One region of the Paenibacillus sp. UNC217MF genome, then DNA from elsewhere that is predicted to be linked to it. Evidence: riboswitches for the same ligand, from Rfam matches in the RefSeq annotation. Region 1 holds a riboswitch; each other region holds the start of a gene.
The links. A riboswitch is a leader RNA that binds a small molecule or an ion and turns the genes downstream of it on or off. The one in region 1 is predicted to bind cyclic di-GMP.

Region 1 (8,027 bases):
TTACTACACAGACAGAGTACCACATAGATATTCATGCAGTCAAACAAATGATAATAAATTATTTTTATCGGAATTTTTTATTACAAATTTAATGTTTCTCCCTTTTAAAATTCTAAAAAACTTGTTATAAGTTATAATAGGGTTGTCTATTTTGAATGCTGGCTTCTTCATTAAACGATAAAAGACCCGAAGTTGGGTTGTCTATAGCTGAAAAAAGAAGAACGCATCTATGTACGAGAAGTAAAGCGCATCTTTTATTGAAAGAGATTTTGCTCAACCTTGGAATTGAATATGAATTCGCGAGCAATTTCATAGTGAATGAAATTCAGGAATAACTGATTAGGAGGAATACTTAAATGGATAATGAACTATTTCGACACTATCAAAACATAATGAATTATTTCGGGGAAATTTTGGGATCTAATTATGAATTTGTATTACATGTTTTAAATCCTAATGGGGGTTCTCAAATCGGTCACATAGTCAATGGAGACTTAAGTGGAAGATCTTTAAATGGCCCTTTAACTGACTATGCAAAAAAATTAATCAACGAAAAGGTATATTTAAAAAAGGATTATGTTGTAGATTATGTTGGAGAAGGACCCAGAGGTAAAAAATTCCGTTCATCAACTTTATTTATAAAAGATCGTGAAGGTCAATTACAAGGTCTTTTATGTATAAATTTTGATGCGGATGTCTATAGGAAAGTCGCAAAGGATATATTAAAATTGGCCAATCTAAGTTCAGCTATAGATCTTATCGAACAAGAAACTGACCAGGAACAACCTATTGAAAAACTTACCGATAATATTCGTAATATCATTTATTCAGTAATAGATAAAGATATATTAGAATCCGGTGCTCAGTTATCACCTGAACAAAAGAGACTTGCTATTTTCAAATTAAAGGAATATGGGGTATTTGAAGTTAAAGGTACAATAAATGAAGTTGCTGAAATAATGGGAATGTCGGAATCAAGTGTTTATCGTTATCATCAAATGATATCTCGCAACGACAAGTAGCCCCAATCGAATCAGAACAATAAATCGAGCAATACAACCTTGGATCAATCCGAGGCCGTAGAGCGAAACAAAAGACGACTATTATTCTATTTATGGGATAATAGTCGTCTTTTTCACTGTATACACAAGCCTGTACCACTGGCTTCTCACTTCGGTAGCTTTACTATTCTCTTCACGTTAAGAGCGAAGATTGCCAAAACTCTAGTATCAAGTTTCAAAACAATAAGCGTAAAATGATTATGGAGATAATACCGCCCAGTACGGTTCCCAATAAACTTCTTGTTTTTATCGCAATTAAAAAAGTCGGTATGGCTGCAAAAAATTCAATGTTGTTGGTAAGAGATGTAAGCTTTCCGTCATGGATAAATATCTCTTGACCTATCAGAGCAGCTATTACAGAAATGGGGACATAATTTAACCAACGCATTGCCCATTCTGGTAATTCAAACCGACTAAGCACCATAAGAGGAACGACCCTTGGAATGAACGTGACAAAAGCTGAGCCTAGAATAATCAAAAAAATGTCCCATCTTACTTCCATTTTTCTACCACCATTCCTATTGTTGAAGCAATAATTGTAGCCACAATAACGCCCATACTGCTGGACAAAAAGAAAGAACTTCCCACAGCAATGACCACTGCAATAATTGCGACAACGATATCAAGTTTGATTCTATTTCGCCCTACCATAGAGAGTACGAGAATTCCAATAAACATAGCTGGCAAGGCAAATGCTAGTCCGAATTTCTCAGGATTCGAAATCCATTGCGCCAAAAATGCTCCTGCTAGATTCGCTGCAAGCCAATTTACATAAGCGGTTATGTTGAGGCCATGCATCCATTTCTCACTGATTCGCTTTTTCTTGGCCGCCTCGGTAATCGCGACACCGAATGTCTCATCGGTGAGTAGAGAACCTACTAGCATGTTGCGAAGTGGAGTAAGATGCCGGAAATAAGGTGCTAGTGCGGCACTAAGTAAAATATGACGAAGATTTACAAAGAAAATCGTAATAATAATGGCAGTAATCGAACTACTTGCTGCTATCATACCCGCAGCAATAAACTGAGCTGAGCCAGCATAGAGAATCATAGACATCAGAGCGATCTCAGCGATGCTAAGTCCCGCAGTCTTTTGGATCACACCTGCAGCTAATCCGATACTTAAATAACCCAGCAGCGTGGGGACACAATCTTTTACTCCTTGGATAAAGCTATCTTCAGCTCTCGGAGACGAATTCATTTGGACGTTCGACAGACTCATTTCATTCCCTCTTTATTTTCAAGTATTAGAAGCTAACTTACTAACTACTACGAAAAAGTGAAAGAAAATACGGTTCAATTTATTTGAACCGTTTTCCAGTAACAACATGAAATAGATTAGGAGCGTTTTTCCAAAGCGCTTCTGCTTTCTCTGGGCCCACTTCTTTCACTAATTCTGAGAACATAATGTCATGCCTGATGTATTCCATCGCGATTAACACAAGTGCCGGGTCTTCCGTTTTTACCGCCCATGCAGGTGTATTTTGCGCGAAATTTGCAATTAATACTTCTTCATTATCCCGTGCAACAATCGTTAAGCGGCCGTTCATACGTTCCTCAGCTACTTCTGGAGCCATGTAGTTGTGATGAGTCGTTGCCCCAAGCTGAATCTCAGGTGCTCCAAAAAGAATAGAAAAGACGTGGGTATCATCCTTTATCCGCTCATCTATAGCACCTTTTATCGAAGCGACTTGTGGTTCCCAAATCGACAACCATATTTCTTTTTTAGCTTTATCGATTATGTCAATCATTTCGGCCACAACGCGCTCATCACTGCTGATGCGTCGAATGACATCTACTTCTTGTTCACTTTCTAACGCAGATAAATTCTTTTCAAGATAATCCATAGAATTGTCAAAGTCATTACGCAATCGACGGATTAATTCTTTTGCTGGTAATGGCGCATAGGTTACAGGATCAGTAGGTACTGTATACACCGCACCTTTATCCATTAATTTTGCCAGTACTTCATATATCGTTGAACGAGGTACACCTGACCTTTTGCTTATTTCATATCCGGTTATAGGAGAATTTTTCAATAGCCCTATGTACGCTTTACATTCATATTGTGAAAAGCCCCACTTCTGAAGCTCTTTAAAAAGTTCTTCCATGGCATCTCCTTTAGTAGTTAGTGTGTTACTTACTATAAAATAAAATGGATTACCTGTCAAAGCAATCCTGGTTCCGTTTCGAAAAATGATCGTCAGACCACTGTTTTGTTCCTGATTCTTCAACTTTTGGATGAGGTATAATTGCCCAGAAAAGGAGGATCAGCCCTTTTTAATCCAGTCCAAGTACTATATAGTTGCATGAATTTTACTGATAAGGAAAGTTATATTCCGTTATCATTGTGTGAACTCTGGCTCGTTCATCCACACTACAATATATCTCCCCTCCTACCTAAGACCTACTGCCCAAACCTTGTCGGACATATGGAATATGTAAAAAAGCATAACAAGGAATAACAAGGGATCGGTGCAGTTACTAGGCTGATGTCCAGTATCAAACCATATGGAATTAACATACATCCTCTTATTCCATCCGGATTTCAACATGATATATTTCTAGTGAATAATAATATCGAACTATGTTCATATATTCACAAATAATCCGTATGACCCATTAAATAAACGTGAAACTGCTGTATATTTAACGGTGTAAACATGTATCGTTATGCAAGAGTATGCATGTTTGCAGGTATTACTAGGCAAAGCTAGGGAAATCTAGTGACGCAAAACTAAAGGGGCTAAGGAAGAAATTCTATGCCAGCCAGTTGCCGATTAATAGACCCCCATCTCTATTAGTCGTATGGTTGTTTTTGTATGATCCATGGCGAGATGCCCCACCCTAGCTGCCTATTAATAAAATCTATTGATAGGAAGTGAATAACGGATGAAGACTGGGAAAAAGCAGAGTGCACGGAGATTGTTCGCAATGACGGTAGTGACCATCATGATGTTCGTGTCTTCGTTGGCACCGGCTTATGCAGGGTCGGCTGTTTCCGCAGCACAGGAACCTGTGGTCAAAAACGCGACAAAGGAAATAAGGAATGTTATGTACTATGGCGATTGGTCGATTTGGGGAGGACAAGGGAACTTTTATCCTAAGGATATACCGGCCGATCAATTAACCCACCTGAACTATGCGTTTCTCGATTTTGATGCCCAAGGCAACCTTGTCTTTACGGATAAGGATGCGGCAGTAGAAGCGCCTGTCGGCCAGGAAGGCGTACAATGGCAAGCGGCCAATGCGGGCATCCTTATCGCCCTGCAGCAATTGCGCGCAGAAAACCCGAATCTGAAGATCGGCATTTCTCTTGGCGGATGGTCGAAATCAGGCGACTTCGCTGTCGTTGCAGCCGATGCTTCCAAACGGGCGAATCTGATCCAAAATGTCATGACATTCATCAAGTACACGAACATGGACTTCGTGGATGTCGATTGGGAGTTCCCGGCTGAAGTTCGACAGCCTGATCTGGTCGATAACAAGAACGATGAAGGCACGAAATACGCCACGCCGGAGGATAAAAACAATTATATTTTGCTCCTGCAAGATCTCAAAAACGCATTGAATAAGCAAGGAGCCCAGCTTGGGAAAGCATATGAACTGTCTGTTGCGCTTCCGGCGCCGAAGAGCAAGATCGATATCGGCATTGATGTGCCAAGACTATTCAACATTGTAGACTTCGCCAACATTATGAACTATGACATGCGCGGCGCATGGGATGAAGTAAGCGGCCACCATACTGGCTTGTATACGAATCCGAACGACCCGCTCACGGGCAACAACCTGTCGGTCGACGAAAGCGTAAAATATTTGATTGAGCAAGGTGCCGAGCCGAACAAGATTGTGATTGGGGCGGCGTACTATACTCGCGGCTGGGATAAAGTGTCGCAAGGAACCGATCCGAATCATCCGGGACTATTCGGCGAAGCTGCACTATCCGCCAAAGACGCGGATCAGTCTCCATCCCGCGGCGCCGTTGGCGAAGCAGCGCTCACCATTGGGGACGCCGGACGCCGAACGGGGATTTGGTCTTATCGCAACCTCGACAAGCTGAAGGCCACTTACCCGAATCTCAAGGAATATTGGGATGATGCAGCCAAAGCTCCCTATCTGTATGATGGGACAACTGGCGTATTCTACACCTATGACAATGAAAGATCCATTCAAGAGAAAACGAAATATGTGCTTGAGAATGGTCTGGGCGGCGTCATTGCTTGGATGGCTTCCAACGATGCACCTACTGCGAATCCTTCCAAGCGTGACAAATTAACAAAGACAACGAAAGAAGGCCTCTTCGGAAGCCAGCCGTTGACAACACATGAAATTAAATATACCAAGCTGGACGTTACGGCAGATGTGAAACCGTATACAGAAGCTTGGGGCAACAATAAAGGGGTAGAAATCACCCTTTTCAATAATGAGTCCTTGACCGAATCGAATTCTGTGTTGAGAGCCGTGGAAAGAAGCGCAAAAACGGTTAAGCTGCCGAAGCTTTACATCCAAGCCGATGGGCCGCTGACTTCCGGCGATTATTTGGCAGGTACCGTAACCAATGAGAACGGTTACACGGTCGTCGATTTGAAATCGGTCTATGATGCAAAAACGATTGAAACTGGCAGATCCTATACATTCAAACTGAAGGGAGATGCCAAGATTACAAGCATGGAGCTGGTTCAGCGGGTATCGGATAACAGCCCGGAGATGAACAGACAGCTCATTCTGGGTGATGAAGCTCCAAGCAAGAATCAACCGCCTGTATTGCATGGCATAGCAGACCTGACGCTGAAAGTCGGCGACAACTTTGACAAGCTGGCCGGTGTAACGGCTACCGACGCTGAAGACGGAGATCTGACATCACGTATTAACGTAACGGGAGAAGTCAATACGAATGCAGCCGGCAAGTATGAGCTGATTTACTCCGTTACGGACTCGCAAGGACTAACGGTCGAGAAAAAACGTACCATTACCGTTATCGAAGCTCCAAGCAAGAATCAACCGCCTGTATTGCATGGCATTGCGAATCTGACGCTTACAGTCGGCGACAGCTTTGACAAGTTGGCTGGCGTAACGGCTACGGACGCAGAAGACGGAGATCTCACATTCCACATTGCCGTGACGGGAGAAGTCGATACGAATGCAGCCGGCAAGTATGAGCTAGTGTACTCCGTTACGGATTCGCAAGGATTAACGGGCGAGAAAAAACGTACCATTACCGTTATCGAAGCGACAGCTCCGGGGTATGACTTTGGGGTTGGCCAAGGAATCGAGTGGCCGAAGCAAGTCAATTCCCCATTCATCGATATGGTTGCATGGGTTACCAAGCCGGGCTATTCCAACAACGGCGCTCCTAACCTTGCCAGAATTTCCGAGGATACCGGCGTGAAATTCTTCAATCTCGGCTTTGTTCAGCCCGTTGGGCATCAAGTAGCGGACGGCAGAGTGCAATGGGGCTGGGGAGGACATTCCTTACTAAGCGAAAAGAATCCGCAAGACACCCAATATCAAGGAATTAAGCAGTCCATCCGGGAAATTCGCGAGTTGGGCGGAGATGTCGCGATCTCGCTAGGCGGTGCGAACGGAGCTGCATTCTGGGAAGTTACTCAAGACACCGATACGCTCTTTAATACGTATATGGAGCTGGTTCAAGGCTATGGACTGACCCGATTTGACCTTGACATTGAGGGCGGCGCTCAGAACAAAGACATGAATATCGCCAACGCAAAGGCGATTAAGAAGCTGCAGGATGCAACGGGCGTAGATATCGTATTAACACTCCCTGTACTGCCAAGCGGTCTGACTTCTGTTCAACTGGATGTGTTGGAAGCTTACTTGTCTGCTGGCGTGGATGTCCACGTCGTGAACATCATGACGATGAACTACGGCAATGGTACGCTCCAGCCTGGCGAAAACTATGGCTCCGCTTCGCTGAGAGCCGTTGATTCAACGAAAAATCAAGTGAAGCAATACTACAAGCAATTCGCCAACATCGATCTAACCGATCAAGAGGCTTACGGAATCATTGGTACGACACCATCTATCGGGTTCGAAAGCAACCTTCATCCGATCTTTACGACAGAGTGGTCGCAGTTGGTTGTGGATCATGCGATCGAGAAAGGGCTGGCGATGACCTCCTTCTGGTCGATGAACCGGGATGCGATGTTGGAAAACAACAGCGGCGTAACGGCGCAATATCAATTTACCGATATTTTTAAGACATTCGGAAATGGAAGCATTCCGCCGGTAATTTCAAAACCTGTGATTCATGGTGCAGCAGATAAAACGATCTTCGTGGGCGAGCAATTTGATCCGAGAGACGGAGTTACCGCTACGGACAAACAGGATGGCGACCTGACCGATCGCATCGTGATCGAAGGAGCGGTTGACTCCTCTACCCCAGGAGCCTATAAGCTGGTATACACCGTAGAGAACAGCCAAGGACAGCAAGCAGTTGCTGAACGTACGATCACTGTGGCAGAAAAGATCAATCACAAGCCAGTGATTCATGGCGCTACGGATAAAACAATTCTCGTGGGCGATCACTTCGATCCGAAAGAAGGAGTTACCGCTGCGGATGAAGAGGACGGCGACCTGACCGATCGCATCGCGATCGAAGGAACGGTTGACTCCTCTACTCCGGGAACCTACAAACTGGTGTACACTGTAGAAGACAATCAAGGCCTGCAAGCCTTGGCAGAGAGGAATATTACCGTTACCGACGGGCTTGCGGATACGTATGATCCGAACAAGATCTACTATGAGGGTGATACGGTTATCTACAAAGGAGAGAAATACACAGCAAATTGGTGGGTACGAGGCGAAGCGCCGGATAACTCCATAGCATGGCATAAAGAAGTGAATCCAAACGAAGACGGCAGTGTAGATTACGTGCCGGGCAATGTATATGTGAAAGGCGATTTGGTTCGCTATGAGGGCAAGCTCTACCTAGCCGAGTGGTGGACGA
Region 2 (8,027 bases), on a different contig from region 1:
CCTTTCCCGGCCTAGTAGCATTACTATTGTGTGTCAACGAAAAGTAACTTCGGGATATTCACTGCTGGTGCTGTTCATCAGCGCTCCGCCAGTACCCTTCAGGTTCTTATTGAAGAAATCCAGAACATAGTGATTGACGACAGATGACCCTCTGTACCCGTCGATTGTTCCTGTAATACCGGCGTATTGCAGGAGATTCGAATAGAGCTGCAGGTCGGTGAAATTATAATGCTTCGCACCTTCCAATTGAATGATGCTTCCACCGTGCTGCTTTACTTTCTCCATTATGGCAAGTTCTTGTGCAATGATGCTGCTCATCTTCGTATCTGTAATAAGCCCCTTACGCTGCTGCTCCTTCATCTCGGTGAACTTATCAGCCTTCAGGAACAGGGCGGGCTTGTCGGCTAGTCTATTGATGTCTAATTCATAGAGAGAGCCATCCATATTAACCGCCGCTTTGACGCGGGGGTTCGTGTTCAAGACGTTAAATGCGGTCGCACCCCCGAAGGAGTGGCCCATGACACCAATCTTGTCCATGTCGATGGCGCCCGTAAGTGGGCTTGGCATGTGACCAGCATTCAAGCCATCCAACTGGCGAATGACGAAATTCACATCTTCCGTCCATACCGTTCCGATGGATTTGCCTACCGTATAGAAATTATCCATGTTGAAAGTAGTTCGATAGTCTGTATTTATGCCATCTGGAAACGCTGTAGCTACTGTGCTGTACGGATGGTCGATGGAAGCGACAATATAACCGTGGCTGGCCAGCTGCTCGGCTTGAGACACATGAAGCAGTCGGGTTGTCCCCATTCCATGATTGATGATTATTAATGGATAGGGAACGGAAGTAGGCTGTACTGCTGCTTCTTCATAGGCATTGCTGCGGATGTACTTCCAATAATCGAATATCGGTTCAGGGAGCCTGATAAATGATGATAATCCCTTTTTATAGGCAGTGAGCATCTTTGGATCCTCAGGAAAGACAGGTACGGTCTTCTGCACATTATCTACTTGTGCGGGGTACCAGAATTGCACAAGGATTTTACGTTTATCTCCACCATTCTCTGTATAGATCTCCTCTCGACCTTCATCCGTTAGCGACATCGTAAATGTGCCTACTTGATAGGGTCCCTCCAGTTTCGGCAGCTGAAAAACAGGCAAGTATGACGACAACAAGACGTTCAATGTGATTACGACGCAGGATAGGCCAAATAAAGTATAGCGCACAGATTTCCACAGATTGAACGTGCTAGATGACCGTATACTTTTCCAACATAGACTCCCCGTTACTACGATAGTTAGGCTGTACACGCCGAACATCTGCCATCGATAACCCTCTTGCCACAAGTGCAGCGTGAGAATGGACATGCTGATTGTACTGGCTACGATGCCGGTTAGCCGGGGCAGTTTGCGTGTAAATAGAGTACTTATCAATAATGCAAAGCAAGAGAAAGCTAGCAATATTTCATAGAGCCGCATAACGTTCCTATTCCTCCCGTTCTTCAGAGCGTACTTGCCTCTGTCTATTGAGCGTAAAGGGTGAAGATTAAGGAGAGGTCGATCGTTCGTTTAAAATTCGTTTAAAGAGTGAACCACGTATGTTTCAGTTTTTGTTCAGAATCATGGATTATTGTGTAAGTAGACTCTCGCCTAACGACGACTGACCCTGATCAGCCTACGGTACCTGGTGAGACGACAGATCCCGATACAGGAAATACGACGGAACCGGGTGGAAGCATGGCATGGGCAATCCAGACGGTGACAAGGATGATGAAGGAAATCCTGATGATGCAGATCTAGGAGGCAAGACGGATTCGAAGAAGCCGAATGCTAAGCGGGGGGTAAGCTGCCGCAAACTGGTGAAGAAGCGCCTGTATCGCCAATCGTCGGTATGATTCTCATTACTGCCGCAGCACTCATGTGGATAGCTCGGAAACGATTATTTGTAAGGCGTTGATATATGAACCGCCAAGGAGAGTTCCTTGGCGGTTAGCCTACTATTCTGTCCACATACAGAAGATTACAATCGTTCAGGAGTGTACAAGCAGTTCTGTTGCATGTTACCATAGACATATAACTGTTACATTTGGATAATGGCAAACCCTCGCGAAAGCAGGGGACGCAAAGCCACGGGTCTAATGCATTTACACAATGCGATGACAGCCGGGTTGCCCTAATTGCGACAATACGAGCGTCTATTTAAGTGCGCCGCCATTAGGGTGGCGCTTTTTTGTATATACAAGAAGCGCCCCTGGTGTTCATCTCATTCGAGCGGATAACGTCAAAGAATGGGAGATGGTAAGGATGCGGACACGTTGTACGGAAACGACTGACAACAACGCAAACTGGCAAGTAGAAGAAAAACAATCATTGGTAGGCAGCAAGCGAAGAATTGCAATAGGGCTTAGTGCTGCATTGCTGTTCGGCATGTTCATGCCACAGCCAACTCTCTATGCAGCGGATGAAACTAGCGGAAGCGGGACTGCTGCATCAGAATTGTTGAATGTGCCACAGGCGGCAGGAGTCAAGGTTCAGGGCATTTCGCTCGGTATGAGTGAGAAGCAGCTCTTCGAGCGACTGGGACAACCAGCACGCAAAGACGTAAGCGAGTACGGGTTCGAGTGGTACATCTATAACAAGGATTATAAGCAGTATGTGCAGGTCGGTGTGCTCAACAAGAAAGTTGTAGCTCTATACTCGAATGCTAAGGCTGATTATGGCAGCATTGGATTTGGTTCGACGAAGCAGGAAGTTACAGCAGCCTACGGGTCTTCCATCAGCCGAATTAAGAAAGGCAATACCATCTATAACTACAAGGATAACGGCGGAACATACAGTATGCACAAGGTAGGCGACGTTTATGCGACGGTGTTCTATGATGTGAGTCAGCGCGGCACGGTAACAGCTGTCCAATTCATTGCTGAAGCTGTGGAGTTGTCGTTCAAGGGTTACTTCGGTACGCCTAGCGAGCAATTGCGGACAAGCTTCGAGCAGCAAATATTCGATCTAGCGAACGCAGTTCGCGTACGCAATGGCAAGAAGCCGCTGCAATGGAACGATAAGATCGCAGGAACAGCACGCAAGCATAGCGGTGATATGGGAGAAAGAAGCTTCTTCGATCATAATAATCCGGATGGTAAGTCGCCGTTCGATCGAATAAAGGCAGACGGAATCATATATAAGTCCGCAGGAGAGAATATTGCCGCTGGCCAGACGAGTGCCATCTTCGTTCATGAGAACTGGATGAACTCGGAAGGGCATCGTGCCAACATATTAGGAGATTATTCGCGAATGGGTGTAGGCGTATTTTTCGGAGGTAAATCGAAAGTCTACTACACGGAAAACTTCTATACGCCACGAAGCTAGCAGGCCGTGTTAAAAAGACGCCTTCAATCCCACAGAAACAGTGGTGTTGGAGGCGTCTTTGATTGATGCGGCGTTATGGGGTCTTCTCCATGACAGCCTTCACAATAAGCCGGTGTGTGGCTGTGTCGATTGGATCACAGGTGATGAGTGTCAGCTCCCGATCCGTTGGATTCTGATCGAGAACGGACAGATCTTCTGGGGTCACGACGGATTTCGATTGCACGGTATACGTGTAGGTCTGATCCGACGTTTCTAATTGAACTTTATCGCCTTGTTTTAACTCATTGAGTCTATTGAAGTGTCTGCCGAATGTCAGACTACGATGGCTCGCCAATACAAAGTTGCCGATCTCGCCCGGCATTCGGCCGGGGACAACGATTCCACTTCCAACCTTGAGAGAGGCAGGTGTGGCTTCTTCTACCATAGGTTCCCGCAGATCGATTTTGTCGATCGATATTGCCCCATATACAAGGAGACCGTCAATGGATTTAGGCTCCTGTTTTTTTGGTGTGGTTGAATCGGTTTGTATCTTGGAGGTTACTTGAATGCTGTCTTGCGGCAAGTTGTCCCACTCCGTAAGGAGCCGAAGCTCTCTTTGTTGTTCGTTGTATTGATTCCACTTCGGATATAGGATAAGGGCTAACCCGGCAAGGAGAAACAATAGAGCCGTGAAACCAAGCAATCTGGACATGATTTGATTCTTTTTCGTAATAAGAGGCACCCCCTTAACGCACTATGTCTGTGCCTCTATTGTACCGTATGTAGCAATATGTTTTCCATAACCCACCATGCTGGTAGGTGCAGTTCGTAGGGGATCGGATAGCAGCAGTGAAGCTCAATTGCAGCAACCGGATGCTGGAAGGAGGCGTTAGCAATCTAAGATGATGAGGATCCTTCCTTAGGGGAAGCCTGCTGAAGGATTGCTTTATGCATCCAAATTGCAGCTTGTGAACCTTCCGCCATCGCAATCGTAACCTGTTCCGAATGCACACATACATCTCCTGCCGCCCATACATTCGGGACATTGGTCATTTTCGTACGTGGATCCACCATAATGTGTTTATTTTCATGCCGCTCTATCCCAATCTGCTCTGCGAGGGAGGACTTCACCTCATTGCCTCCGAAGGCAACAAATCCACGCTCTCCATCGATGATCCTTCCATCGGAAAGTCTCACGCCACGGAAGACACCTTCTTCCTTACATACTACTTCTTCAATCTGTGCATCAATTACTTCAATTTTCTGTGCGTCCAATTGTTGCATTTGATCAGCAGACAAGGGCTTCTGCTCGTGATTCACATAGACGATGTCACGGGTCCAATACAATAGCGTTAGTGCCATATCAGCTCCGGTAGAGCCAGAACCGAGCACAATGGTTCGCCGACCGCTCACTTCATAACCATCGCAATCAGGGCATACATACACCGTAAGGCCTAGGCAGGGCATGAGATTGGGCAAGGATGGAAGCCGATCCATGATTCCAGTGGCGAGCAGGAGTGTACTTGCTGTGAAGAGGCCGTTCTCTGTTGTCGTCACGGTGAAGCCATGCTCGCCATTAGGTGCGAGACTCGTCACGGTATCTTCAAGCAGATGTATGCCTAACGATGTGGCCTGCCGTTTACCCAAAAGACGAAGCTGAGTACCGGACACTCCCTCAGGCCATCCGAGCACATTATGGTAGGAACGGCATATCGTAGATCTGCCATAACCACTATCGATCACCAGCACGCGGTGTCGGTATCTCCCCAGCTGAATGGCAGCTTGCAGCCCGGCAATGCCGCCACCAATAATAATGCTCTCATAGCACATAAGCAGACACTCCTACCGTTTCTGAATGATTATTGCATGAAATAATGTCTGGCATGCCAAGAAAGAGATCTTATCTTACTTCCCCTGCTGCTTCGTTAAATTCTCCTGAGCAAGGCGAATCATCTCCCGCACCATCGAGCCGCCGATTCGTCCGCCAACGCGACCTGCATCTTCCGTTGACAACTGTCCATTGTACCCTTCTTGCAACGGCACACCCAGTTCCTTAGCTACCTCATATTTGACATCATTCGGCCGGTTCGGATCTACTGCAAATCCTTCGCGGCGCATGACCTCGGCTTTAAAAGCATTGACACTGTTCTCGGCACCTGTAACAAGCAACTTTCGACGACTTCTTCGGGACATAACCTTGTTCCTCCTGTGTCTTCAAAATTAATACTCTTCATACATTCCCCCTCCCAATCGAAATTATGTAAGAAGTGAAGAGGAGTAGGAATATACTATGGAGAATTAATCCAGTGAGTAAGTGTCTGTTTGGGTAAGCACACCATTCGAGAGGAGCTTGCAAATGGATTCGGAATATCAAGATGTACAAGTGAAGGAAGCAGAGTTAACGGTGGAGCAGCAGAGGACGAATACATCCGATGTGATCTGGTATTCGCCGCTTGAAGCGCCGTTCGCAATTGCTGGATTACACTGGCTGTCTACGGAGGGGAAATATCGACGGCTCCCCGTATCGCCAGAACACAAAATTCCAGAGGGAGTCGACTGGCTGGCGGATCATACAGCAGGTGGTCAGATCCGCTTCGTGACGGACTCTTCGAAGCTGTTTCTGCGGGTGAAGTTATCTGGCCCACACGACATGTATCATATGTCGGCGACGGGGCAGTGCGGCTTCGATTGCTATGTGGAAGCGGATGGACATCTCCACTACCGAAGTACGACGGCAGGATGGAATCCTAGAGATTCTGAGTATGAGTCTGTCCTATTTTTCCGAGATGAAGCACAGAAAAGGCTTGTCGTTCTGAACTTCCCGCTGTATCAAGGGGTAGAGGAGATTATGGTCGGGTTGAAAAGGGATGCCATCGTGGAGTCCCCGCCTGCCTATGAGGATCCAGGCAAGGTTATTGTTTACGGAACCTCCATCACCCAAGGGGCATGCGCCATTCGTCCTGGAATGTGTTACACGAACATTCTTAGTCGAAGAATCAATCGTGAATTCATTAACTTAGGCTTCTCTGGCCATGGAAAAGGAGAGGCCGAGCTAGCTCATATTATTGCATCTATATCCGATCCAGCTTGTCTTATTCTGGACTACGAAGCGAACAGCGTCTCTCCAGAACGATATGCGGAGACACTGCCGCAATTCGTAAGGATTTATCGTGAAGCGCATCCAGAAGTTCCGATTCTTATATTATCGAGACTTGCATTCTCCTTTACACGCTTCGATGAGGAGGACTCCAGACTGCATCAAGTGCGCAAGCACATGCAGATGACGTTAGTGGAATCCTTGCGGCAAGCAGGGGATCGTCTTATCTACTTCTGTGATGGTGAACAGCTTCTTCCACAGCATGCTCTTGAATGCTTCGTGGACGGCACTCATCCTACCGATCTAGGGTTTGTGCAGATGGCAGATGGACTGGAGCCAGTACTGCGAGAAATACTGGAAAGCAATTCTTAATATAGCCTTACACAATAAGCAGGGAACTAGTTGCATACGGAATGATTCAGAGGTGGCCCAACCAAGGGCCGCCTTTTTTATCGTATTAGCGTTGATGGAAGAAGCAGAACCGGACAATGGCGATGAAAAAAGGTATGTATGTAGGAACGATTATGAGAGGCTTCTATTATTTGAGATTCATATAGTAATAGGAAAAGGAGGTATGGAAACATGAGAACTGTAATCTCTCACTTCTACAATGAGGAATATTTGCTGCCATGGTGGTTGAAGCATCATGCTTCACTTTTTGATCATGGAATTCTCATCAATCGAGGGTCGACGGATCGCTCTGTTGAAATTTGCCGACAATTGGTTCCCCATTGGGAGGTTCGAGATTCCAAAGTCCCTACATTTGACGCAGAACAGGTTGATATAGAGGTCATGGAAATCGAGGAAGAGTGCATGGGCTGGAAAATGGCGTTAAATACAACGGAATTTTTATGCTTCCCTGATAAGAATAAGTTCTTTTCTTCGCTGGATGAGATGGGCAGCAGTATGTATTCTATTCGTACGATTATGCTAGTTGATGACCCTAACTACGGCTATGATGAGCCGGATCCAGCCAAGCCTTTAGTAGAGCAGCGCCACCATGGTTTTATTTTGCCTGATACCGGCCGATTCATTCATAAGTACTCTCGGGGTAATTATGCTCCAGGAAGACACTTCTCTTCCCATCCGTTTATCGATTACCCCTTCAATGATAATCCGTATCCGGCCATTGTTATCAAGTTTTTCTATAGCCCATGGACAGAGGAAACACGGCTTCGAAAGTTACAGATTGGGCCAACCCTTTCAGAAGGCAGTATTTATCGAAGCATGGGGCTACAGCATCTCGTTACCCGCGAAGAATTAGAGCGGAGATATAACAGTTATGTGAACCAAGCGACCGATTTAAGTCGTCATCCTGTTTATCAGCGTCTATGGAGGTGAGCTGTATGAAGGCGGTCATACTTGCAGGCGGATACGGAACGAGAATTGGTGAGGAGACGCAGGTCAAGCCGAAGCCGATGATCGAGATTGGCCCCCAGCCGATACTGTGGCACATTATGAAGCTGTACAGCCATTATGGAATTCGTGAGTTTATCATTTGTCTGGGGTACAAGGGGCACGCCATCAAAGAATATTTCATCCATTACTATATGCGGCATACGGATTTCACGTTAGATATGGG
Region 3 (8,027 bases), on a different contig from region 1:
GGCCCGTGTGGTATTCTCCATTAAGCGGTAGAAGATAGCAGCCACTTCTTCGCGGCTGATCAGTTTTTTCGGCTTGATTTCCCCATCCGGATATCCATTGATGTAATTGTAATGATATTGCGTTTCTAACTTCGGCACCGGTGGCAATGGTGGAACTGGTGGCAATGGCTTGGAGCTTGGATAATAGGAGGTACTGCTGCCGCCACTGCTGCTGCCTCCGCCACTTGAGCTTTGCGTGTAATAGAAGATGTACTCTTGCCCTTCCTTATCGGTGAAGGTGTAAGTGTCAGTGGATTTCACAGGTGTGTACCCCGATATGGACAGTGCCGTAAGTTCGACCTTCTCCCCCGCTTTGCCGCTCTTAATCGTTGGATTTACGAGCTGCTTGCCTGTTCCTTGTTCCACATATTTAATCGTTACTTGCTGATCTGGCTTGCTGATTGGATTCTTGATGTAGAGGATCCTGAACGTCTGTGAAGCATCTGCAGTGAAGACATAGTTGTAAGTAGACTGCTCTGGATTGTATACAGCGTCTGTCACTGTGATCGGTGTTGGCTTCAGTGTGATGTGCTCTCCGGCTTTGCCTTTCAACGAAGTTGGTTCTGCTACCGGTGCAAGAGTCTCCTTATCCAGATGCAGTACCGTCAGCAGCAATGCCTCTACAGGATCGCCCTTTTTGTAGTAAATCGTGTACTGTTGTTCTGGAGTTCCGTCAATCGTAATGTCATGATTGAACTTTAAAGGCTGATAGACAGCGTCTGCTACGGAGATTGGCTCTGCTGTTACATGAACGACTTCGCCAGACTTGCCGCTGACCGTAGTAGGCTCATGCAGCACTGCGTCAGTGCCTTCTTCAAGGTGATGAACAGTCACGAAATAGGTTGGCAGCTCTTTCTTGCTGTAGAAGAACGTATAGGATTGTTTAGCTTGCTCAGTGATTGTGTATTCATGCTGGTAGGAGTCTGGCACGTAGATTGCACCATCAACTGTAATATCTTCTGCTCTCAGTGTGATGGTTGCTCCAACCTTGCCGCTTGTTGAAGTGGATTCCTTCAGAACTGTGCCAGTAGCTGCATCCTTATAGTGGACGTGCACGGTGCGTTCTTGAGGAGTAACGTCCTTCTTGGTGTAGAAGAAGGTGTGCTCTTGGTTAGCCTCAGCAGTGAACGTGTATTTTACTTCTGGATTGACTGGAGTGTAGCCTGTGACTTCTAGTGCAGTCAGTGTTATTGATTCTCCAGTTTTGCCGTCTTTCGAAGAATCTTTTGCGATAGGAAGCTTGGTGTCTTGGTCAATGTAGTGGATGGTTACTTTTTGTGGATTCGCGGTGTAGAAGAATTTGTACGTGTCGTTTTTATCTGTGAATGTGTAAAGCTCTCTTTCTACCTCAGGCGTATAGCCAGGAATCTTCTTGGCTTCCAACCCAAGCTTCGTGCCGGTAGGCCGGTTATGAGTTTCAGAATCTGCAAGTGTTTCTTTGGTTTCTTTACTCAAATACTCCACTGTCAGTGTCTGTTGGCTTGGCGTATACCAGAATGTGTATACATTGTCCTCGGCCTTGAACGTATAGCTATCTTCAGCCTTGTCAGCTGTAAAGCCTGGAATGCTTAGAGCCTTCAACGTAATCGTCTGGCCAGTGACACCTTGTTCAGATGTTGGGGCAGCGATTTCTCTGTTTGTAAGACTGCTGACATGTTTGATGATTACTTTTTGAGCGTTCGCTTTGTAGAAGAAGGTAACCACATTATCCGCAGCTTTTACAGTATAGGTTACTTCCGTCTTCTCAGGCGTGTAGCCCGGGATGTCGATAGCTTTCAACGTAACAGACTCGCCAATCTTACCTGAATGAGAAGTGTCATCGTTAGCGATGGACTTGCCGGTATCCTTATCGACGAACTTGATCGTGATAGGGAGATCCGCCTTTTTGTAGAAGAAGGTAACTACGTTATCGGCTGCTTTGACAGTGTAGGTTACTTCCGCCTTCTCAGGCGTGTAGCCTGGGATGTCCAGAGCTTTCAACGTAACGGCCTCGCCAATTTTACCTGAATGAGATGTGTCGTCGTCAGCGATGGACTTGCCGGTATCCTTATCGACGAACTTGATGGTAATAGGGAGATCCGTCTTCTTGTAGAAGAAGGTAACCACATTATCCGCAGCTTTTACAGTGTAGGTTACCTCCGCCTTCTCAGGCGTGTAGCCTGGGATGTCCAGAGCTTTCAACGTAACGGCCTCGCCAATTTTACCTGAATGAGATGTGTCGTCGTCAGCGATGGACTTGCCGGTATCCTTATCGATGAACTTGATCGTGATAGGGAGTGCTGTCTTCTTGTAGAAGAAGGTATATTCGTTGTCCTTGGCCTTAAATGTGTATTGAACTTCGGCGTTCTCAGGCGTGTATCCCGGGATGTCGAGTGCCTTCAACGTAATCGTCTGTCCGTCGGTGCCGGAGAGCGAAGTATCGTCGTCAGCGATGGATGTGCCGGAGTCCTTATCTACATACTTAATCGTTAGCTTTTGTGGAGCTAGCATATATCCGAACCATACTGTTTTGTTAGGTTCCTGCAGTGTTAACGTTTCTTCTGTAGGGTCGGTGCCCTTTTTCAACACATAGTTGTCGAGCTTCGGAGCAGGAACCTTGTACTTCGGCCCTATATCCAGCGCATCCTTCCCATTGACAGTGAAAGACTCGCTGTACAACTGCTCTGCAAGATCCACACGTTCGACAACCTTGCCGTCTGCGTTAATAGGCTCGCCTTGTTCATTAACCTTGTAGCCTTTCACAAGAATGGAGCCTTTGCCGAAGCTGACTTGTGGCACTTCAAAATCTTTTGTTGTACGTTGTCTATTCACATCTGTGTATTCCATGGTGGTACGTCCGTTTGTCGGGTAATTGACATCGGCACTCGGATTTTTAGAAGAGTCCATTTTGATGGTATATGTCAGGGTTGCCGGACTTCCCTCTACAATGTTGCCAACGTCCCATACAAACGTTTCCGAAGCTGCATCCCATTTCACCGTGCCTTGAGATGCTGTATAGTCTTGCTTTTCAACAGGTGCATTGCCCTTGAAATTAAGGTTAAACATTTCACCCATCGGATCCTTGACTACAGCATTTTCAGCCGCGTAGGAAATTTTCCCTGCCAGTTCAGAGAAAACCTTCTCCAGCTCCGCGCTGTCAGATGGGTAATAGTTGTTTGCTGAAGCGCTGTTCTTTAATACATATACAGCGTTAGCATCATTGCCGACCTCAAGCCCAATCGAATAAATGGTGACTCCTGCATCCTTGGATGCTTTGGCTTGAGATATCGTAGGAATTCCATTGTCCTTAACCGTATAGTTATCTACTTTGTATCGATCCCCAAACAAGCCAGAGGATAATTCATAGCTGCTGCCGGATCCGATAGTCTTGGTGTAGTCAAAGTTGGACAGTACAAAGTTATACTTGTTGTTGGGCCATGAATAAGGAGCGGCCTTTTTTGCAGGAGAACTGAACGTTGGCGCACCGTCGCTAAGCAGCACAATAAATTTATTTTTAGCTGAACTCTTTGTAGTTAGTAACTGATGTGCTGTGTTGAGAGCGCCTTGTATGTTTGTCCCTCCGGAAGCCGAGATGCCCTTAATTTTGTTCAGGAGCTGCTGTTTATCATTCTGGCCAAGGAATCTGGATGATGTATCCTCTGCGCTGGTGCTAAACGTGACAAGAGCAATTCTTGTTTTGACGTTGGACAAAAGCAGTGTATTTGCAAATTTCTCCGCAGCTTTTTTGGCATTGTCTAACCGTTTGTAGCTTTTCATACTGTCTGACTTGTCTAAGACAAGTACAACATCGGTGTCACCGGCTTCAACGTTCTTCCCTTCGGCGGTCAGAGTAATCTGCCACTCTCCTGGCGTCCCGGTTGGCTTCGCTGTCTTGCTTAATTTCACAGCACCTGGCTCTGGCCAAATTGGATCACGTGCGGCTGCATCTGCACTTTGCAGTGTGTGAGGAATAAACCCGAAGAACACGGCAAATACGCACAGCCATGTTACGGCCAACTTTACTCTACGTTTCATTCAATTCGCCACCTCATTTTTTCATTTTATTCCTCCCCTACCGAAGTGAGTCCATGCCTCCTCATTCTTATTTATATAGCTCAACGGAAAGTTAATTCCGCCAGAACTTCACATAAATAAAAAAAGTCCAGCTGCAAGTAACAGAATTGTTAGTTGCAGCTGGACTATCATAGGTCGTAGAACCGTTAGACTCCGAAGCTTTGCGGCCTAATCTTTCGATTAGTGTGCCCTATGTGATTGATCAATCATAACACCTCTTATCCAAGCGAAGATGACTGTAATCATAGGCATAGGGAACTATCAAGCTCAATATAGGTTACGAGGAACAATTTGTCAATGATAAGAAAATACTAGTTTGTATACATACTACAAGTATTAACCTACTAGAGTTGATTCATACCTGATAATCCATCTATATGCCTCCAACTTAATAACTATTCATCGCTATCAGAAGGAAATAACGGATTGAAACGCTCCCATGCCCGTACGATAATGAGTAGAGCAGATAATCTAGCAATCGGCTTCATGAATACCAAGGTGTGTCGAGTGAGACTGAATGAAGAGCAAATAGAGCTTAAGATTTTTGTAAGGATTGAGTAAGGAATTAGAGAGGAATGCCTCATACAATAAAGTCATCGGGAAGCACGCATTGAGCGGGAGGAGATACTGGGATGACGTATTTATTACGTACACATCATTTGACAAAGACGTTCCTAGACAAAGAGGTTGTCTCGAATGTGAATATGAACATCCGTCAAGGAGAGATATATGGATTTTTGGGTCCGAATGGGGCCGGTAAGACAACAATTATGAAAATGATTACGAACTTAATTAAGCCTACAATGGGTCAAATTGAAGTATTCGGGGAAGCGCTAGCCCCTAAGTCGTATCATCTGCTGGCTCGGATGGGGACAATTATCGAATACCCTGTATTTTATGACAAGCTGTCGGCACGAGAGAATATGGAGCTGCACTGCGAGTACATGGGATATCACAACATGAAGGCCATAGATGAGGCATTGGAGCTGGTGAAGCTCAACCATGTGGGTGATAAAGCAGTTAAAGATTTCTCGCTTGGAATGAAACAGCGGCTAGGGATCGCCAGAGCGATCGCAACGAAGCCGGAGCTGCTTCTGTTGGATGAACCTATTAATGGGCTGGATCCGATAGGGATTAAGGAGATACGCGATTTGCTTCTCATGCTGAGCAGACAATATGGTACAACGATATTGATATCAAGTCATCTGCTGGGTGAAATTGAGCTTGTTGCAGATACGATTGGTGTCATTAATAAGGGTCGATTAATTGCAGAAGTGTCTATGGATGAGGTTCGTATGAAAAATAGCGAATATATTGAGATTGTGACGAATGATTGCACGCGAGCTGCGTTCCTGCTCGAAGATAAACTAGGCATACACAATCTACGAGTCATGGATGAGCGCATAATTCGAGTATATGATCCGAATATCCAGCAGGGAGTGCTGACGAAGGAACTGGTCGTGAACGATATTTTAATAGAATCGATCCATAAGAAAAACAGCTCTTTAGAGGAATACTTCTTATCTTTGTTGGATGGAGGCGATCATGTTGCGTAATTTGATAGCTTTGGAGCTTCGGAAGCATCACATAGGAGGGTATATTCGAAACGCAATTATTGCAAATATTGTCGCGATTGCCATCTTATTCTTAATGTTATACAGTCCTAACATGATGGAAGAAGTTGTTTTCGCGGATTACACTGCCCTTTTTGTGGGTGTGGATTCATTTGTACGAATGATCTTTATCGTCTTTGCAGCAGTATTGATATCTCGGTTCATTATTGATGAATATAAATCAAAGACAATAAACATCCTATTTATGTATCCAATAAGTCGGAAAAAGATCCTCCTCAGCAAGTTGGCCATTATCGCCATTTTCACATTTAGCAATATTATTGTGTCTGAAATTGTGCTCAACGCGATCTTGTTGACAGCAAATGCAATTGTACCCATTATACAAGAGCCCCTGACTTTGTCGATAATTGGGGGAGGGGCATTGAAGTTGATCATGAATGCAATGGCTGCAAGCATTATGAGCCTCATTCCGCTATATTTCGGCATGAGAAAATATTCGACACCGACGACGATCATGTCTTCCTTGCTCATTGTTTCCATCGTGTGCTCGAATAATGGGGGAGTCTCGCTGAATTCAATCATTATCGTTCCGATCATCTTGGCACTGATCGGTGCATTCGTAATGTACATGACAATAAAGAAGGTTGAGCACGTAGATGTGGTCAATTAGTTGAATACGCTGACGTTGTCTGAGCCTGAGAAGACTTGGACAACGGGAAATTAAAACAAATTAAAAAACAGGAATTGCTATTTGGGTAACCTTGTGGTAAGATGACTATATTCAAATTTGACCTGATTCACATATTGCAGAGGGTTATTTTGAAGATAGAATAACCTTGTCCAATATGTGAATTTTATTTATTTATGTAAATAAGAGGTCATGTAAATTTTAGGAGGTATTTGTTCATGCAAACAGGTACAGTTAAATGGTTCAACGCAGAAAAAGGTTTCGGTTTCATCGAAGTTGAAGGCGGTAACGATGTATTCGTACACTTCTCCGCAATCACTGGCGACGGCTTCAAAACGTTGGACGAAGGCCAACGCGTTGAGTTCAACGTAGTTGAAGGCAACCGTGGACCACAAGCTGAGAACGTTGTAAAGCTGTAAGACACGAAATTACAATGCCCCAGACCTAAGGTTTGGGGCATTTATTAATTTATGCGGCAGGGATGCCGTATGAATAGCAAAGAGCCGTCCTCAGGGGCGGCTCTTTGTGTTTCTGCTTCGCTCTTGTTATATTCGCAGCCACGCCATTTATTTGTCGATCTTTTTTGTTGTGGAAGGCAGTATAGTGGGGACGATGTATGTTATGCTATTGTTCGAAGCGAGCTTATGGCAGCTTCCATCTCGTATGACAATGGCAATCATATTGAGCCATTTTTGGACAGATAAATATAGAGGCTGGTGGATACGTACAACATGGAACTATCCGAGATAACTTCTTATTTTACCGAAGAGCATTTGAAGGCGTTGTTGGAGCAATTCCGTTCCTTCGGGCCGCTGCCGGGCATATTACTGACGTTCATGAAGTCCTTTATCCCGCCGCTGCCTACCCTCGTTATTGTAGGTGTGAATGCTGCAGTATATGGGTTGTGGCTCGGATTTCTCTATTCATGGATTGGAATCGTGAGCGGCTGCATGCTGACGTTCCTCATTGTGCGCAAGGCAGCAGGCCACCCGTTGCTCGCTCGCTGGGCTGAGAAGCCGAAGGTGAAGAAGAGCATGCTGTGGGTGCGTCATAATGCATTCAGTTATGTCTTCTTGCTTAGTATTTTCCCAGTAGGTCCCTTCGTTCTTATTAATATGGTCGCGGCTGTTGCGCGCATGCGAATCCGCTCCTTCTTCATTGCGATTCTCTTTGGCAAGGCGCTCATGGTATTCTCCGTATCCTATATTGGTCACGATATACAACGATTTATTGATCATCCGTTGCAGCTTATTTTTGTCGTCCTATTTATAGGCCTGTCTCTGTTGATTAGCAAAAAAATTGAAGCACGCTTCACACGGCATACTTCTGATGAAGAAGGGCATATAGACGCTGCCTTAGAACAGCATAAGCAGTCAGTGTAGAACGGCGATTAGGGTCTCGGCTGGAGGTAGAATGATTGCGCCCTTCCGTCTAGTCAACGTCGCAGCTGCATGTGAATGATGATCCCCGGATAACTCCGGGGATTTTTATTTGCGACCATCTACAGTTGGCGTGAACCGTAGAGCCTGTATTATGTCATGAAGTAAAGGTGCCTTTTGCTTTGTTTACAATTTCCGTAATACGTGACTCGTGCTGCTCCAGCTTCTTTTTGGACTGATCGATTTGACGAATTAGGGAGACGAGTGATGTTAGCGACTGAAGTGAATTTTTGG
Region 4 (8,027 bases), on a different contig from region 1:
CGGTGCCAGTGTAAGCTTCGATGGGGCAACGAAGACGAAGAAGGTGACAGCTTACAAGGGAGGATCCTCTGTAATTTTAACAATAGGCTCCAAAGCGGCAACGGTCAATGGAAGAACTGTCTATATGGATGTTCCATCTAGAATAATGAATGCAAAAACGATGGTTCCGGTACGCTTCGTAAGTGAAGCATTGGGCGCCACAATCAACTATGACGACAAAACGAGAATCGTTCGCGTGACTTCTGGAAGTTCGCCGACATATCCGGATCGCCCAACGTACCCGGATCGTCCAACATACCCAGATGAGCCCGACTACTCCGGCAATCTTAGAGGCGTCAATTATGTGACAACACAGATCTCAGGCCAATCCGGAGATGCAAGCGATATTCGTGTCAGCTTCTCCAAGGAACAGTATGAAAATAACCTTGATCAATATCGCGTCATGATTGTTAAAGCGTCGAACTCCTTTAATTTGAACAAGGCTCGTTCGGTATCTTCCAACAATTATACCGTAGTGAACAAGAGCAGTGACGATCCTGTAGTCAGATTGGATTCCCGAGCACGTGACGTAGATGGAGACTACATCCGCACGAATGTGAAGTATGAAGCTTATGTATTGTCAGTGGGCAGAACGAGCAACCAACAGGTGCTCTCGAACCCATCTTCAACCTTTACGTTAGGCGACAATGCGGTTGCGGCGGCAACGAATGTGCAAGTGCGCAATGTGGCGAATTATAACGATGGCCGCGATATGCAGGTCAGCTTCTCCCGTCCTTCTAACGATAGCCAAATTCTAAATTATCGGATTATGGTCGTTAAAACGAAGGATGCATCTCGTTTCGATGCTTATGAAGCAGACCGCGTCTCCAGCCAAAATTATACGACCGTATCGAAGTCCAGCAACTCGACGTTGACGACAACCTTGAGTTCGACGGCAAGAGATACATCAGGTGAATATATCCGCAATAATGTGTCTTATACCGTATTTGTAGTATCTGTAAGCAATACGAGCTCGTATGCCAACAAGCTGTCCTCCGGCTCATCCTCGTTCACGCTTGGACAATCAGCTGGTGTTCCAGTGATTACGAAGGTCAGCCAAGTGGGCAATTATGGAGATGGACGCGATATTCAGATCAGCTTTAATCGCTCCTCCGATGAATCGCGCGTAAGCTACTACCGGATTTTTGCAGTGAAATATTCGGATGCTTATCGCTTTGATTTGACTGAAGCAAACCGGGTTTCATCTAGCAATTATTATGATGTCTCGAAGAATGGCTATAGCATTACTTCAACATTGCCATCTAATATGCGTGATGTGAATGGCTCACTAATCCGCAGAGGGGAAACATACCGCCTGTTCGTCATGTCAGTTTCGAATAGCAACTCTGATTACAATGCATTGTCGGGAGCATCTGATTCCATCAATATTTCGAATAACTCAACGGTGTACAGTGCTTCCAATGTAAGAGTAAGCGATGTCGGAGATTATAATGACGGCCGCGATATGATGGTTACCTTCAACCGGGCCTCGGATGAATCGAATATTAGCCAGTATCGAATTATGGTTGTGAAGACGAGCAGATCGTACCGCTTTGATGTATCCGAAGCGAACAACGTATCCAACTACAATTATACGTCGATGAACCCGAATGGCAGAGACGTTAGCCTCAAGCTGAGCTCTACTGCGAGAGACGTAGATGGGGACCTGATCCGTAACGGAACCAGCTACCAAGTATATGTGCTTTCTGTTGGACGCGGTAGTTATGTGAATTCCCTGTCCAGCTCTTCAGATACGATTACGTTGTCTAACAATTCGACGGTGTACCCTGCAACGAACGTATCGGCAAGCAGTTTGGGTGGAAACTACAATGATGGACGAAACCTGAGTGTAACATTCAACCGTGCTGCAGATGAATCGAATGTGAACCATTATCGCGTAATGGTCGTGAAGTCTTCCAACGCAAGCCGTTTTAATCTAACAGAGGCCAATCGAGTTAATAATTGGAACTCAGCTGTCGTGTATCGGAGTGGCAGCAGCTTGTCGCATGTATTCGATGCGGATGCAAGAGATGTAGATGGAGCACCGATTCGCAACGGCAACAGCTACCGGGTATTTGTTCTGTCTGTAAGCTCCAATAGTCAAGCGAACAATGCGTTGTCTGCTCCATCTCCAGAGGTGACGCTTAAAGGCAATGCCTCGGTTGATGTTGTGACGAATGTAGAAGCGAAGATTATTGGCAAAAACGGTAATGCCAGCGACATTGAAGTAGGCTTTAATGCACCATCCAGTAATTCGTACGTAAATGAATACCGTATTATGGTCGTCCGCGCAGATCAGTCCTATGCATTCGACGCATATAGTGCGGGACAGGTGAGATCATCCAGCTACATTCGGGTTGGGAATCAGAGTGGCTATGTAAGACAATCGCTAACAAGCGGCTTGCGGGATGTTCAAGGCAACGACATTCAAAAAGGTGTTGCTTACCGGGTATTTGTGCTTACGGTAGCTGACAATAGAAGCGGCTCCTCGAATGCCTTGTCTTCGCCTTCTGGTGAATTTTCCTTGGTAGATCAATCTGTTCAGGCACCTACGAACGTGTTTGCAGCGAGAGAAGGCGTGAATGATTTCAAGGCTTACTTCACGAAGCCAGGCAGTGATAACGGAATTGCCTATTACGCAGTGATGGCTGTTCCTTCCGGTTCAGCGGGTTCATTCAACCTGGATCAGGCAAATCGTGTGGCAGGAAGTAATTATAAATTGGTTAGTGTATCAGGCGATGGTTCAACCATATTCTCGCTGTCCGATAATGATGCATATGGAAATCCGATTCGCACAGGCGTTACCTATAAAGTATTCGTGATGTCCATAGCAGATGGACGAAGTGCAACGGTGAATGCGCTGTCCACTGCATCCAACGAAATGACAGTTGGTGACGGATATTAATCCTCATGATGTGGGATAGAGAAGATAGATAGATGGCATTCAATAAGAGCCTCGGAATGATTTCCGAGGCTTTTTATGTATCACCAAGAGTACAAGAGAGTTGTGTAATGAGTAAGAAATGACTTCAGTGCTGTCTATTAGGTAATTGGTAGGGGAGAGGGGGGCTAAGCAGTAGTGGCTCTATAGGGAAATCGACAAATGTTCGAGCAGTTGGAGGGAATTGTACGAATCTATGGGAGCAAGGATGGAGAGGATAGGGGTGTTTTTGTCGGAAATAGGGTGAAACCACCTTGAAAATGACTATAAAATGACAAAAAATGATTTTTCGTGTCGAAAAATTGAAAAGTGTTATGAAAAAGTATTAATCTTTTCATTCGAGCAACCGATATAAAATATGGGTCTTGAGTTGGATAGGGAATGCGACCGTCCAACATGCTGATATGTAATATGTACTTTAGACCTATTCACGCGATACATGTCACAAGAACTAGTGCGTAACATTGCTATGACATTCTTGCCTGATAATCGATCTGCAACACGCAATGGATACATCAAGAAGAACAACATCAGGATTGAAAGGCAAACTCTTCGAAAGATGAGGACGCAAAGCCGCGGGCCTAACATCTTCACGGATTACGGCGGCCGGGTTGCCATTAATGTTGCGGTAACTACACAACGGTTATTCGGTGACAAGGCTATGCAGAATGGCCTTTTTTTTGCGCACAGAAGCTGGGGTAAATGATGGAAATTGTGTTGCTAAAATGGGACGAGTGTACTTCCTACGAAGACATAGATTCATTGATGGATCGATTTATCCCGTTCGTTACACCTGAAAAATACAAAAGGTTAGATAGACTTCGGAACCGTGAAGATCTTTATTGCACGGTTGCGGCTGACATATTGGCACGCATGCTGCTATGTCGAACCTTGAAATGTTCGAATAACGAACTTGTTATTCACACTCATCCCTTCGGCAAGCCATATGTGGAGGGTGATCCAGTATTTTTCAACATCTCTCACGCCGGTGCGTTCATAGCAGTGGCATTGGATGAAGCGCCAATCGGGATTGATATAGAGCAAGCAGGAGAATGGAACATGGACGTGGCTAGGCTGATATGCTCGCCGCGTGAGTTGGAATTGCTTGCAAATACGAACGACAGTCGTGCGCGTCAGGAATTGTTTTTTTACATATGGACGGCTAAGGAAAGTGTTCTGAAGGCATTAGGAACGGGTCTCAGCCTGCCTCCTAGCACATTCGAGATTGTGCAGGAGACAGCTGTACCTATACAGCATAATCAATTATGGAATGTTGATCATAATTATGTAAAGCAATATGTCGTTCCTGTAACAGGCTATAGTATGACTGTGTGCGCACAGCATATGGAATTTGCCAAGCAAATAGAGTACATCACATGGGAGCAGTTGACTCATAGGTTTACGAAATGGGTTGGATCGTATAAAGGAGAGGACGAGAATTGGCTTTCATGGAATTGACAGTAGAACGATTGGCAGGCTATGACGTACATTCTATCGAACTGCCTGAGGAGACAATGCGTCTTCTAAAGAAGCATTCGGCCGAGCATTCGGTCAAGTTGGAATCCGTCATGTTCAGTGCGTGGGCAACGCTGTTGTCCCGGTTCTACAACTCGCAGCAAGTAACTCTTCATGCCGTTCAAGCGGGACACGGCAATGGCAACCATACAGTAGTCAGTCAGGATGACGTAACCTTGCAAGGAATTATGAGCATTCATAACAGCTTGTCGGCTTGCGCAGAAGGACGTAACCTGACTTGCTCTGAAATAGCTTCTGACAGTGATGTGGCAACGTATTGCTGGTACGGAGAAGATGTTCAGCCCGTGCTTCCAGAGGGAGAGCAGGTATGTGACCTGCACGGCTGCATTCAGCATGCTGCTGGAACGGGCGCATTACCAATGTTCACAATGTATTACAAGGAAAATCAGTTCCAGTTATCGACGGTAGAGAAGCTGGGGGAGTACTTCTTGCAGCTGCTGGATGAAGCTGTGAAGCATCCTCAGAAGCGTATTGGCGAGCTGGAAATGCTGACAGAGCAGGACAAGCGCCAGTTAATTGAGGGGATGAATCAGACGCGAGCTGAATATCCTCATACATTCACGGTTCAGGCGCTGTTCGAGGAACAGGCTAAGCTGCATCCGGATCGAGTAGCTGTCATCGAAGATGATCGCGAGTTGACCTATTGCGAGTTGAATGCTCGTGCGAATCAATTGGCGCGCAGGCTGCGGAAGCTTGGCATCGATCGGGAACAGTCTGTTGGTATTATGGCAGAGCGCAGTGCAGAGATGGTTGTCGGTATCTTAGCGATTCTCAAGGCGGGAGGAGCTTATGTTCCACTTGATCCCGATCACCCTCAGGATCGCATTCAATATGTCCTGGAAGACAGTCGTACGAAGCTGGTACTGACTAGCAGATCGTCAGATATAGATTTGCCGAATACCATCGAGCAGGTTCATATGGATGACCCGAGCCTTGCTGATGAATCTAGCGATAATCTGGTATCTGTGAATCAGCCAGAAGATCTTATATATATCATTTACACATCCGGTTCGACAGGAAGACCTAAGGGCGTCATGGTTACTCATCGTAATGTCATTCGCCTAGTAAAGCGCACGAATTATGTGAAGTTTGGCGAAGGCGACCGTATTTTGCAGACGGGATCACTTGTCTTCGATGCCTCAACCTTTGAAATCTGGGGCTCCTTGTTGAATGGCTTAGGGCTCGTGCTCATCGATAAGACGACGATACTGGACGCTGAGCAGCTGGAGGAAGCGCTCATCCGCCATCAGGTAACGATTATGTTCTTGACGACGGCGCTGTTCATTCAATTGGTTGATCGCAATCCGCGCATATTTGCGCCGCTTCGCCAATTGCTTGTCGGTGGAGAGCTGATGTCGCCAAAGCACTTCTATCGAGCGGCTAAGGACTGTGCACCGATTGAGATTTCGAATATTTATGGTCCTACTGAAAATACAACCTTCTCTACTTCTTATCTGATGAAGGAAGAGGGAGACGGGACAATTCCTATCGGTACGCCAATTACGAACTCAACCGCTTATGTTGTCAATGATTACGGCATGCTGCAGCCGATTGGCGCTGTAGGAGAGCTGTGGGTCGGCGGTGAAGGCGTAGCACGTGGCTACTTGAATAAGGATGAGATGACGCGTGAGAAGTTCGCGGATAGTCCATTCGTAGCTGGCGAACGAATCTATAAAACAGGTGACCTTGTGCGCATGTTGCCAGATGGCAACTTGGAATTCGTCGGACGCAAAGATCATCAAGTGAAGATTCGCGGCTATCGCATGGAGCTCGGTGAGATTGAAGCGCAGATTCATACGCACGAGCAAGTAACGGAAGCACTGGTTGTAGCTTTTGAAGAGTCGCCTGGCCAGAAGGCTCTCTGTGCTTACATTGTAGCGGAAGAAGGCATGACAGCGAGTGCAATGCGAGAGTACTTGTCTTCGCATTTGCCTGAGTTCATGGTGCCGGCATACTTCATGTTCTTGGAGCGCATGCCGCTTACGATCAACGGCAAGATTGATCGGGCCAAGCTGCCTCAGCCTGAGAAGCAGGAGCGCATCTCTACCGAATATCAAGCTCCTGTAACGGATACGGAGAAGAAGCTTGCGGCGATATGGGAGGAACTGCTTGGCATCTCTCCAATTGGCACAGCGGATCACTTCTTCGAGATTGGCGGGCATTCGTTGAAGCTGGCACAGCTGCAAGCACGTATCGCAGCTGACTTCCATATCTCATTGTCCTTCAAGGAATTGTTCTCGAATCCATATGTCGGCAAGCTTGCTGCAATTATCGACGGAGGAGCGCAAGAACAATACGAATCGATAACGCCAGCCGAGAAGAAGGCGCATTATCGTCTCGCACCTGCACAGACACGTATGTTCGCGCTGCAACAACGGGGCGGAGTTGGCATGGCCTACAACATTCCACTCGTGTACGAAGTGAAAGGCCATTTGGATACCGGCCGCCTGAAGAAGGCTCTACACCAAATCGTAGAGCGTCATGAAGCATTCCGTACTTCATTCCATTGGGAAGAGGAACAGATCGTACAGAAGGTGCATGAGACAGTTGATATGGATGTGCCGATTATAGAGGCCGAGGGCCGTACTGCTGCTGAACTGGCGAATGAATTCGTCCGTCCATTCCAGTTGGAGGAGCAATCGCTTCTACGTGCTGCGATTGCGAAAGTGGCAGCAGACAGCTACATACTGATGCTGGATATTCACCATATCGTCTTCGACGGAACCTCGCTCAGTGTGTTTGCAGAAGAACTGGCTGCAATCTATAAGGGCGAGGAGCTGGCCTCAATCAAGCTGCAATATAAGGACTATGCGGAGTGGCAGTCCAAGCGTGCACAAGATGAACAAGCACATGAACAGTATTGGCTGAGTGTGCTTGAAGGGGACATCCCACTGCTGGATCTTCCATACGATTATATTCGTCCGAATGTGCAGTCATTTGAAGGCGATATGGTGCGTATAGCATTGTCTGCCAAGACGGTGGAAGGATTGAAGCAGCTGGCTCTCCGTCAAGGAACTACACTCTATATGGTGCTGTTGTCGGTATATAATGTGCTCTTGTCCAAATATGTGGACAAGGAGGATATGATTGTTGGCTGTGCGATTGCTGCTCGAACACATACTGATGTAGATCGAATGATGGGCATGTTCGTCAACACCTTGCCGATTCGCAGCTTCCCAGAGGGCGGCAAGGCCTTTGCTGATTATTTGAATGAGATGAAGGATACGCTTCTACTTGCCTATGAGCATCAGGAATACCCGCTCGACAGCCTGGTTGAACGCCTGCAGCTGAAGCGGGACGTAAGCCGCAATCCATTGTTCGATACCGTATTCGTCATGCAGAACATGGGGGATCTTTCGCTTCAAGCTGGAGATGCCGTCTTCACACAGCTGCCTTATCATAACGGCACATCGAAGTTCGACCTTACGCTGGAGGCAATCGAGCGTGAAGAGGAACTCGAATGCAACTTTGAGTTCTGTTCGAAGCTGTTCAAACGGGCAACTGTAGAACG

Region 2: it holds a riboswitch for cyclic di-GMP, as region 1 does, so the genes downstream of both, BP95_RS0124875 (CAP domain-containing protein) here and BP95_RS34215 (glycosyl hydrolase family 18 protein) in region 1, are expected to answer to the same signal.
Region 3: it holds a riboswitch for cyclic di-GMP, as region 1 does, so the genes downstream of both, BP95_RS32145 (MucBP domain-containing protein) here and BP95_RS34215 (glycosyl hydrolase family 18 protein) in region 1, are expected to answer to the same signal.
Region 4: it holds a riboswitch for cyclic di-GMP, as region 1 does, so the genes downstream of both, BP95_RS0110915 (4'-phosphopantetheinyl transferase family protein) here and BP95_RS34215 (glycosyl hydrolase family 18 protein) in region 1, are expected to answer to the same signal.

What each region holds. Positions count from the first base shown of each region.
Region 1 covers NZ_JMLT01000016.1:57,259-65,285, forward strand. Annotated here, with positions in the region: gene BP95_RS0109990 (helix-turn-helix transcriptional regulator) at 357-1,022, shown strand; gene BP95_RS0109995 (AzlD domain-containing protein) at 1,237-1,563, opposite strand; gene BP95_RS0110000 (AzlC family ABC transporter permease) at 1,554-2,282, opposite strand; gene BP95_RS0110005 (TrmB family transcriptional regulator) at 2,362-3,171, opposite strand; cyclic di-GMP riboswitch class I at 3,757-3,841, shown strand; gene BP95_RS34215 (glycosyl hydrolase family 18 protein) at 3,953-8,027, shown strand, end outside.
Region 2 covers NZ_KK366029.1:118,579-126,605, forward strand. Annotated here, with positions in the region: gene BP95_RS0124865 (alpha/beta hydrolase family protein) at 34-1,482, opposite strand; gene BP95_RS33345 (hypothetical protein) at 1,746-1,898, shown strand; gene BP95_RS34665 (hypothetical protein) at 1,886-1,960, shown strand; cyclic di-GMP riboswitch class I at 2,089-2,179, shown strand; gene BP95_RS0124875 (CAP domain-containing protein) at 2,308-3,369, shown strand; gene BP95_RS0124880 (class D sortase) at 3,443-4,060, opposite strand; gene BP95_RS0124885 (NAD(P)/FAD-dependent oxidoreductase) at 4,246-5,178, opposite strand; gene BP95_RS0124890 (alpha/beta-type small acid-soluble spore protein) at 5,254-5,541, opposite strand; gene BP95_RS0124895 (SGNH/GDSL hydrolase family protein) at 5,705-6,817, shown strand; gene BP95_RS0124905 (glycosyltransferase family 2 protein) at 7,028-7,786, shown strand; gene rfbF (glucose-1-phosphate cytidylyltransferase) at 7,792-8,027, shown strand, end outside.
Region 3 covers NZ_KK366029.1:159,842-167,868, forward strand. Annotated here, with positions in the region: gene BP95_RS32145 (MucBP domain-containing protein) at 1-4,053, opposite strand, end outside; cyclic di-GMP riboswitch class I at 4,205-4,292, opposite strand; gene BP95_RS0125045 (ABC transporter ATP-binding protein) at 4,725-5,648, shown strand; gene BP95_RS0125050 (ABC transporter permease) at 5,638-6,336, shown strand; gene BP95_RS0125055 (cold-shock protein) at 6,573-6,773, shown strand; gene BP95_RS0125060 (TVP38/TMEM64 family protein) at 7,086-7,736, shown strand; gene BP95_RS0125065 (hypothetical protein) at 7,891-8,027, opposite strand, start outside.
Region 4 covers NZ_JMLT01000017.1:116,354-124,380, reverse strand. Annotated here, with positions in the region: gene BP95_RS0110925 (copper amine oxidase N-terminal domain-containing protein) at 1-2,944, shown strand, start outside; cyclic di-GMP riboswitch class I at 3,513-3,599, shown strand; gene BP95_RS0110915 (4'-phosphopantetheinyl transferase family protein) at 3,683-4,438, shown strand; gene BP95_RS0110910 (non-ribosomal peptide synthetase) at 4,429-8,027, shown strand, end outside.